Regions from separate parts of the Mesorhizobium sp. genome, predicted to be linked through region 1. Evidence: predicted binding sites of a transcription regulator. Region 1 holds the regulator's gene; each other region holds the start of a gene.
The links. Region 1 encodes PhoB, which activates phosphate uptake and scavenging genes when phosphate is short. Its sites were predicted from a motif close to TGTCATNNANCTGTCAT; they were not measured.

Region 1 (3,256 bases):
GACCAAACTGACCCGAAGGCCGGCACAGAGGCTCCATTTTTTCGAGCCTCGAAAAAACACTGATGCAACACCGGAACGCTGTCAACATCGATTCTGATGGATTTTGATGTCCACGTGAATTTTTTTCGAGCTCCGAATAAATAATGACAGGATCGCGGGCTTCTGCCAGAATTTGGTTTAAAACAACCTGCGGCGCGATGCGCCTCAGGCGTCGCTGATGGCCTTCGACATCACGAAAAGGCTGCTGCGGCAGGGAGGATGTGAAAGAGCATGTCGGTCGGAATCCGTCACGACGATCTACGCCGGCGCAACCGGGCGATGGTGATTGCGGCCGTACGCCGGACCGGACAGCCCTCGCGCACCGAGATCGCGGCGACCACCGGACTTAGCCATTCGACCATATCGACGATTTCATCCGATCTGATCGGCGAAGGCATACTGGCGGAAACCAAGCCGAGCGAGGCCGGATCGCTGAAGCGGGGCCGGCCTCAGGTCGGTCTTGGCCTCAATCCGGAAGCGGCGGCGGTCATGACCGTTGTGCTGTCGCTCAATTTTCTCTCGGTCGCCGTCATCGACTATGCCGGACAGGTGATAGCCGAGGAGCAACGCCGGCTGGACACGCTGACCATGCCGCGTGACGAGCTGATCGGCGAATGCGTTGCCATCGTCCGGCGCCGGCTCGAGGACCCCGACCTCGACGTCCGCAGCGTCGCCCGTATCGCGCTGGCGATCCAGGGCATCACCGATTCCCATGCCCGCGCCATGCTATGGTCGCCGATCACGCCAGAGACCAACATCGCCTTCGCCGACATACTGGAGCGCGAATTCGGCATTGCCGCCACCATGGAGAACGACTGCAACATGATGGCGATTGCGTTGCGCTGGCGCGATCCGGAGCGTTACCGTGACGATTTCATCGCCATCCTGCTGTCGCACGGCATCGGCATGGGCCTGGTGCTGAAGGGCGAGTTGTTTACCGGCACGCATTCTTCGGGCGGAGAGTTCGGCCACATGATCCACCGGCCTTACGGCGCGCTCTGTCGCTGCGGACGGCGCGGCTGTGTCGAGGCCTATGCCGGCAATTACGCCATCTGGCGCAATGCAAGACAGATGGGCGAGGACGCCGAGCCGATAGACGTCAGCGACGCGGACATGCGGACTCTGGCGGCCGTGGCGCGCGAAAAGGACGGCCCGGAGCGCGCGGCCTATCGCAAGGCCGGCGAAGCGCTCGGCTTTGGCCTCGGCAGCCTGTTCGCACTCATCGACCCGGCCCCGGTCGCCATGGTCGGCGTCAGCGCCGCCGCCTTCGACCTGATCGAGCCGGCATTGCGCGAGGCGATCGCACAGACCGCCGGCGGCCAGCACTCGAAATCGATCTCCTTCGATACCGAACCGAACGAACTGCCTTTGATCCGCGAAGGCTGCGCCATGCGCGCGCTGACCTTCGTCGACCAGGAGATTTTCGCGCCGGGCGCGCAGGCGAAGTCCGGCGCTATCGGCAAGAACGTCGCGTAGGTACGGTAGTCATCAGTCTTCCCGGATCGCGTAGCCGGCTCCGCGTATCGTGCGGATGACATCGGGCATGCGGCCATTGTTGACTGCCTTGCGCAGGCGCCCGACATGCACGTCCACCGTGCGCTCGTCGATATAGATCGTCTCGCCCCAGACATTGTCGAGCAGTTGGCTGCGCGAGAACACCCGGCCGGGGTGGCGCATCATGAATTCGAGCAGGCGGAATTCGGTCGGACCGAGCCTGATTTCGCTCTTCTTGCGATAGACCCGGTGCGATTCACGATCGAGAACGATGTCGCCGACCTTGAGCACGCTGGACAGGACTTCCGGCTTGGCACGGCGCAGCAGGGCCTTCACGCGGGCCATGAATTCGGGCGTCGAGAACGGCTTGACCAGATAATCGTCGGCGCCGGTGGAAAGGCCGCGCACGCGGTCGCTCTCTTCGCCCCGCGCGGTCAGCATGATGATCGGCAGCCGTTCGGTTTCCGAGCGCATCCGCAACCTGCGGCAGAGTTCGATGCCCGACACCGCCGGCACCATCCAGTCGAGTACGAGGAGGTCGGGTACGTTCTCCTGCAGGCGAATCTCGGCTTCGTCGCCGCGCGTCACCACCTCGACTTGGTAGCCTTCGGATTCGAGATTGTAACGGAGCAGCACCCCCAGCGGCTCCTCATCCTCCACCACCATGATGCGTGGCGCGATCATCGCTTGGTCACCCCTGTCATGCAGCCGGTGCGGACATCGCCGTCTCGTCCTGCTTCGGGCGATTGGCGGGCAGTTGCGTGCCGGTCAGGACATAATACGCATTCTCGGCGATGTTGGTCACGTGGTCGCCGATGCGTTCGAGATTCTTGGCGCAGAACAGAAGATGCGTGCACGCGGTGATGTTGCGCGGGTCTTCCATCATATAGGTCAGGAGTTCGCGGAACACCGAAGTGTATTTGACGTCGATGCGTTCGTCGTCGGCCCGCAGCTTTGCCAGCGCGGCGGCATCACGCGCCGCATACTCCTCGATGACGCCCTGCACCTGGATCAGCACCAGTTGCGCCATGCCGTCGATCGAATGCGACAGGTCGCGCGGGGTGACGCTGAGGCCGACGGTGCCGACGCGCTTGGCGATGTTCTTGGCAAGGTCGCCGATGCGTTCGAGATCGCCGGCCATGCGGATCGAGCCGACGACATGGCGCAGGTCGTCGGCCATCGGCTGGCGCTTGGCGATCAGGGTGATGGCGCGGTCGTCGAGCTCGCGCTGGCGCGCGTCCATGATGGCGTCATCGGACACGACGCGCTGGGCCAGTGCGTTGTCGGAATTCAGCAATGCCTTGGTCGCGCCGCCGACCATCGAACCGGCGAGATCGCCCATGTCGCTGATGAGCCTGCTGATCTGTCCGAGATCCTCGTCGAAAGCAGCGACTGTGTGTTCGCTCATGATTCTGTCCCTCGTATGCCTGAGCTCAGCCGAAGCGGCCGGTAATGTAGTCCTGCGTGCGCTTCTCGCGGGGCGACGTGAAGATCTTCTCGGTGCGGTCGAACTCGACCAGTTCGCCCAGATACATGAAGGCCGTCTGCTTCGATACGCGCGCCGCCTGCTGCATGTTGTGGGTGACGATGACGATCGTGTAGTCGGCTTGCAATTCGTCGATCAGCTCCTCGATCTTGGCCGTCGACAATGGGTCGAGCGCCGAAGCCGGCTCGTCGAGCAGGATGACTTCCGGCTTCACCGCCACGGTGCGGGCGATGCAGA
Region 2 (3,256 bases), 2.6 Mb from region 1:
GCACAGGTGGCGATGTCGCGGTTGATACGCCGCGCAAGGCCAGACAGGACCTTCCCGGCGCCGATTTCATAGAGCGTCGTCACGCCGTTCTGGCCAAACCATTCCACGGTTTCGCGCCAGCGCACCCTGCCGGTTACCTGCAGGACCAATCGGCGAGCGATTTCGTCGGGATCGCTTGTTGGCGACACAGACACGTTGGAGACCACGGGAACGGCCGGCGCATGTGTCGTCACGCCGGCCAGCGCTTCGCGCATCACATCCGCGGCCGGCGCCATCAACGCCGAATGGAAAGGCGCCGAGACCTGCAGCATCAACGCCCGCTTGGCGCCCTTATCGGTGCAAAGCTTCGCGGCCAGTTCGACCGCCGCCCTGGCGCCGGAGATCACCAGCTGGCCGCCGCCATTATCGTTGGCGATCTGGCAGACGGAACCCGTGGCGGCCTCGGCGCAAGCTGCCTCGACATCGGCCTGCTCCAGCCCGATGATTGCCGCCATCGCCCCCTCGCCGGCCGGTACTGCGGCCTGCATGGCATTGCCGCGTATGCGCAAAAGCCTGGCGGCGTCGCCAACCGAAACGAACCCGGCAGCGGCCAATGCCGAATATTCACCAAGCGAATGCCCGGCGACATAGGCGATCTTGTCCTTCAATGAAAAGCCGCGCGCTTCGAGCGCCCGGATCGCGGCCAGCGACACAGCCATCAGCGCCGGCTGCGCGTTAGCGGTCAGCGTCAGCGTCTCCTCGGGTCCTTCCCAGATAAGCTTCGACAGATTTTCGCCGAGCGCGTCGTCGACTTCCTCGAAGATACGCCGCGCTTCCGGGAAGGCATCGGCCAGATCCCTGCCCATACCGACCGCCTGGCTACCTTGCCCCGGAAACGTGAATGCGATTGCCATATCGTGCTCCAGCAACTGATTTTGCCTGCCTGTGACGCAAGGCGGGCGGCCAAGTCAAGCCCACGGCCTGGCTGCTTGTTCGCGGACATTGGCACGGAAATACCGGCCAAGGGCCCGTTCCAAATGTTTTTTGACGATCACTCGTGATGAAAACCACTCACGATTCGTTTGCTGGCTCTTCTCATTTTCGCCACAGGCGCTAGTTTTGCGTGACAATTCAATGACAATTCAGTGACGCATTTATTGCAGGCCCGGGGAATTATAGATTGGCAAAAGGTTTGAGAGGCGCAGTCAAAAACGCGCCGCAATTTCTGGAAGGCGATCCGTCGACCGGATATCTGCCGGGCAGAGCCTGGCCGATCATTCGTTACGGCCTGACCAGCCTGCTAGCCTCGGCCATCCTGGTCTTCGCGATCGAACTGATCGTGCGCGGCGATCTTGCCGGCACCGTTTCCTTCTTCTTCCAGCCTTTCAAGCCAGGCTGGACCACGATCGTTGTGTTCGCCCTGATCATGATCGGCCTCGATGCCGTGCTCGGCCGCACGCATCAGAGCCTGATGATCATTGCGCCGCTCACGCTTTCGCTGGCTTTTGTCGGGCATCAGAAATCGCTCTATCTCGGCGATCCGCTTTATCCGACCGACTTCCTCTATGCCCGTCAGATCGTCGCGCTGTTGCCGTTGCTCGTGCGCGATCGCCCGATGGCGGCGATGGCGATGGCCCTCGGCATTGTCGCCGGCCTGGCATTGCTTGTTTTCGCATGGCGCCAGTGGCGCCGCCGCGTTCCGGCGTTGAGCCACAAGGGCCGTCTTGCGCGCCTGACACTGGCGGTGCCGCTGCTCGCATTCTTCGTCTCGATCATGGACTACGCAACCTTCTCGTGGACGCGCGACCGTCTGCAGATCATTCCGATGATGTGGGACCAGAAGGAAAATTACGCGTCCAACGGGTTCGCGCTCGCTTTCGCGCTCAACGTGCCGATGGCCCATGTCACTGCACCGGCAGGCTATTCCGACAAGGCGATCGCTGCGATCCGAAGGCCCGATGTAACGGCCTCGGTGCCAGACGAAAAGCCCGATATCATCATAGTCATGAGCGAATCCTTTTGGGATCCGGCCATTCTGCCTGGCGTCACGATCACGCCCGACCCTATTCCCACCGTACGATCGCTGGGATCGGGTCATGTGTTCTCGCCCGAATTCGGCGGCATGACCGCCAATGTCGAGTTCGAGGCGCTGACAGGCTTCTCCAATGCTTTCCTGCCGGCCGGAAGCATCCCCTATCAGCAATATGTTCGCGCGCCGGTTCCGTCGATGGCGACATTCCTGAAAAGCGAGGGCTACGAAACGCGGGCCATCCATCCGGGCACCAGTTGGTTCTGGAACCGGACGCCCGTCTATGCCGATTTCGGCTTCGAAGACTTCAAGTCGGAGGAAAACCTGCCGCCGATGGAAAGACGCGGCCCGCTGGCCTCCGATGCCGCCATGACCGACGAGATCATCCGCGAGGCTGACGATACCGACGAGCCGTTCTTCTTCTTTGCCGTCAGCCTGCAAAACCATGGGCCTTATGAGCCCAACCGCTATGTCAATCCGACCCATACGGTCCAGGCGCCAACCAGCCAGTGGGCACGCGACTCGCTATTGTCCTATGCCGAAGGCGCAGCCGATGCCGACCGTGGCCTGCAACGGTTGATCGAGTGGGCAAGGCAACGCGAGCGGCCGACGGTCATCGCTTTTTTTGGAGACCATCTGCCTCCGCTCGGCCCGGTCTATGTGGAAACCGGCTTCATGACCAACAACGTCGCGCCACGCAGGGAGGCCTCGGTTGACGCCGCCTTGCAGCACCACCAGACTCCCCTGGTCGTCTGGTCCAACCGCACCGGGGCGGCCAAGGATCTGGGCGCGGTCAGCCCTGCCTTCCTGCCCTACCACGTCATGAAGACGGCAGGCATAAGCCATCCCTACTACACCGGCTTCCTGGGGCAGATGCGAGAGCGTTTCAGCGTCGTCGACCGCAACCTGCTGCTGACCCCCGCGGGAGAGGCAACGCAGGACTGGGCACGGCAGAAGGACGTGGACCCAGCCATCCGCGATTTTCGGTTGCTGCAATACGATATGATGTTCGGCAAGCGCCACGCCGCGCCTGACTTCTTCCCCGAGACGGTGGACAAGCTCGTTGCCCATACCAGCTGACCAAGGTGACGAATTCTGTTTTCACGGACGGTCGCCCAAATCAGTTGGTCAATTGCAGCTTGGAGAACTTGTTGGCAATCTGCTGGAATACGTTCGGCAGATTGCTCGGATCGTTGACGGCATAATAGTCGGTCGGGTTTGACGCGCAGGCGCTATAGAGGGTGCGGT
Region 3 (3,256 bases), 2.8 Mb from region 1:
TCTCGCGTGGCAGCCTTGTGCTGCACCTTTCGGAACATGCCGGTGACGCGACGCCTGGCGGCAACATGGTCGTGTACATGAAGGGCATTCGCGCGTTTCACGCGGAATTGTCGGGCAAGAACTACCGCTACATGAAGCCCGGCGTGGAGAACGAAGACGGGCGGCTCACTGTCGAGGTCATCGACCCGTTCAACAACCACATCCGTTTCATGGAACTCACCGGCGAATGAGGGCGATGGCGGCTGTCTCGACGGCCGCCATCCTTTGCTGCCGCATCGATCGATGGGTGCGTCAGTACTTCTCCGGCACATAAAGCTCGCGTGGCAGCACCTGGCGCTCATATTCGGGATTGAACACACGCTCCGGCAGCGTGATCTCCTCGTGCGGTACCTCTTCATACGGCATTTGCTTCAGAAGGTGGTCGATGCAGTTCAGCCTGGCGCGCTTCTTGTCATTGCCTTCGACGATGAACCAGGGCGCTTCGGGAATGTTGGTGCGGGCGAAGGTTTCTTCCTTGGCCTTGGTGTACTGTTCCCAGCGCACGCGCGACTGCAGGTCCATGGGAGAGAGCTTCCATTGCTTCATCGGATCGTGGATGCGCATCAGGAAGCGCATCTGCTGTTCCTCGTCGGTGATCGAGAACCAGTATTTGACGAGCGTGATGCCGGAGCGGACGAGCATGCGCTCGAAGTCCGGCACGTCGTGGAAAAATTCCTCGACCTGGTCAGGTCCGGCAAAGCCCATCACCCGCTCCACGCCCGAACGATTGTACCAGGAGCGATCGAACAGCACGATCTCGCCGCCCGCCGGCAGATGCGGCACATAACGCTGGAAATACCATTGCGACTTCTCGCGCTCGCTCGGTGCCGGCAGTGCGACGACACGGCAGATGCGTGGATTGAGGCGCTGGGTGATGCGCTTGATGACCCCGCCCTTGCCGGCGGAATCACGGCCCTCGAAGATCACCACCAACTTCTTTTTGTGGTAGGCGACCCAGGACTGCAGCTTGATCAGTTCCGACTGCAGCGAGATCAGGTCACGGAAATACTGCAGGCGATCGATCGATGGCGGATGGGCATTCTTGTAGATCTTGGCGATCTCGAGGGATAAGGCCGGCTCCGACATTTCGAGCTCGTAATCTTCGTCAAGCGTGTCGGCGAGTTCCGCCTCAAGCCAATCCCTTGCGCCGGACTTTGGTTGGGAATCGTTCATCTGCGCTGCTCCGCGTAAACTTCCGTCCTAGGCAAGCTCGGCCTGCCGGCCACTGATGCTACGCCCTCGGCCGACTTGAATATATGCAGGCGGTGACGGTTTTATTTCATCCGCGATTTTGCGGGCCATGGCCCATATCGGCGCCATGCCACGCTGATTTTACCTGCGCAAGGCGACAAACGGGAGGAATTGTCCTACAAATCGGCCAAGCCCGTTCGGGCTCTTGTCTCAACGCAATCGCGAGGATCTGCAATGGAATACCGCACACTCGGCCGTTCCGGGCTGAAGGTTTCGACATTGACCATGGGCACGATGACATTCGGCGGCGCCGGCGCGTTCGCCGCGGTCGGCAAGACCGATCTCGACGAGGCACGGCGTATGATCGATCTCTGCATCGATTCCGGCATCAACCTCATCGATACCGCCAATGTCTATTCGAACGGACTGTCGGAGGAGATCATCGGCGAAGCTCTCGGCGGCAACCGCAAGGGCGACGTGCTGATCGCCTCCAAGGCGCGGATGCGGGTCGGCAAAGGCCCGAATGACGAAGGCCTGTCGCGCTACCATCTGGTCCGCGAGTGCGAGCGCAGCCTTAAGCGTCTCAAGACTGACGTCATAGACATCTATTTCCTGCACGAATGGGATGGCACGACACCGGTCGAGGAAACGATGGCCGCGCTCGACACGTTGGTCGCCCAGGGCAAGATCCGCTACATCGGCTGCTCCAACTATTCCGGCTGGCAGGTGATGAAGGCGCTGGGCATCAGCGACCACAACAACCAGCCGCGCTTCGTCACGCAGCAGATCCACTACACGCTGGAAGCGCGCGAAGCCGAATATGAGCTTTTGCCGATCTCCGTCGACCAAGGGCTTGGCGTATTGGTGTGGAGCCCGTTGGCCGGCGGATTGCTGTCAGGCAAATACAATCGCGACAGTCCCACCGCACGCCAGCTCAGCGGCTGGTCGGAGCCACCGATCCGCGACGAGGACCGGCTGTGGCGGATCGTGGATGTCCTGATCGAGATCGGCAAGGCACGCGGCGTCTCCGGTGCCCAGGTGGCGCTTGCTTGGTTGCTGGGCCGGCCCGCTGTCAGTTCCCTGGTGATCGGTGGGAGAACCGAGGCGCAGTTCAAGGACAACATCGCCGCGGCAGGCCTGGTGCTTTCCGACGAAGAACGCAGCCGACTCGACGCGGTCAGCAGACCGCCGGTTCTCTATCCGTATTGGCACCAGCAATTGACCGCCAAGGACAGGTTCGGCCCGGCCGATCTCGTCCTTGACCGCAGCGATGTCTGACAATGATTCTTTGCGAGGCGACCGGACGTCAGCCTGAAATATAGCGCCAGACGTTGGGGTCAGGCTCGATCTGGCCGCTGAGCACGAAGTATTTGTACAGGACGAGCAGGGAAATCGCCTGCTCGGCCCGCTCGTTGGCGAATGTCCGGCAATAGGCGTTTGCCGCGGAAATGATGCGTTGCGCCTCCTCGGGATGCCGTTCGAAGTACTGCACCTTTTCGGGAAGGTCGGAGAAATCCCGTTCGAGCGACGCGTAGTGGACGTTCGCCTCGAGCCTGCTTTCGGCGAACCATGTTTCGTATGTCGGAGGCGGCATCAGGCAAAGCGAATTCGAGCTCATGATCCATTTCAGATTGGTCGCCACATCGTTGCCTTCGAGCGAAACGATGTAGCGGTACTGCTTTTGCTGCGCGATGCTCAGATAGGGCTTGCGGTATTTTTCCGCCGCTGTCCTCTTGGGCGAACCGGCATCGCAAAAAGGCAGATCACGAACAGCTTCCAGAAACCGGGTCCGTATGGGATTGTTTAGATCGCCGCGCCAGACCACCGCAGCGCGCTTGTCCACAAAAGGAAGGCGGTCCGCGGGCATATGGAAGTGACGAAATTTGTCGAGCTTCATGATCACGGCGTTGCCGTTGTCAGCTTTGATCGGCCGGTCCTTCACGACCGATGGCACCTTCGGCACATTTCTGACGTCACCAAACTCCAGGTCGATCAGCAATCCCGGATCAAAGTACCGGGCAAACTC

Region 2: a site for PhoB is predicted at 1,103-1,119, ahead of ACO07C_RS08420 (LTA synthase family protein). Genes of this name have one in related genera too.
Region 3: a site for PhoB is predicted at 1,305-1,321, ahead of ppk2 (polyphosphate kinase 2). Genes of this name have one in related genera too.

What each region holds. Positions count from the first base shown of each region.
Region 1 covers NZ_OZ245860.1:4,286,275-4,289,530, reverse strand. The annotation lists gene ACO07C_RS20465 (ROK family protein) at 271-1,515, shown strand; gene phoB (phosphate regulon transcriptional regulator PhoB) at 1,528-2,217, opposite strand; gene phoU (phosphate signaling complex protein PhoU) at 2,234-2,941, opposite strand; gene pstB (phosphate ABC transporter ATP-binding protein PstB) at 2,967-3,256, opposite strand, start outside.
Region 2 covers NZ_OZ245860.1:1,708,628-1,711,883, forward strand. The annotation lists gene fabD (ACP S-malonyltransferase) at 1-893, opposite strand, end outside; gene ACO07C_RS08420 (LTA synthase family protein) at 1,172-3,088, shown strand; gene ACO07C_RS08425 (pilus assembly protein TadG-related protein) at 3,129-3,256, opposite strand, start outside.
Region 3 covers NZ_OZ245860.1:1,442,793-1,446,048, forward strand. The annotation lists gene ACO07C_RS07170 (glyoxalase superfamily protein) at 1-230, shown strand, start outside; gene ppk2 (polyphosphate kinase 2) at 292-1,212, opposite strand; gene ACO07C_RS07180 (aldo/keto reductase) at 1,465-2,508, shown strand; gene ACO07C_RS07185 (glycosyl transferase family 90) at 2,537-3,256, opposite strand, start outside.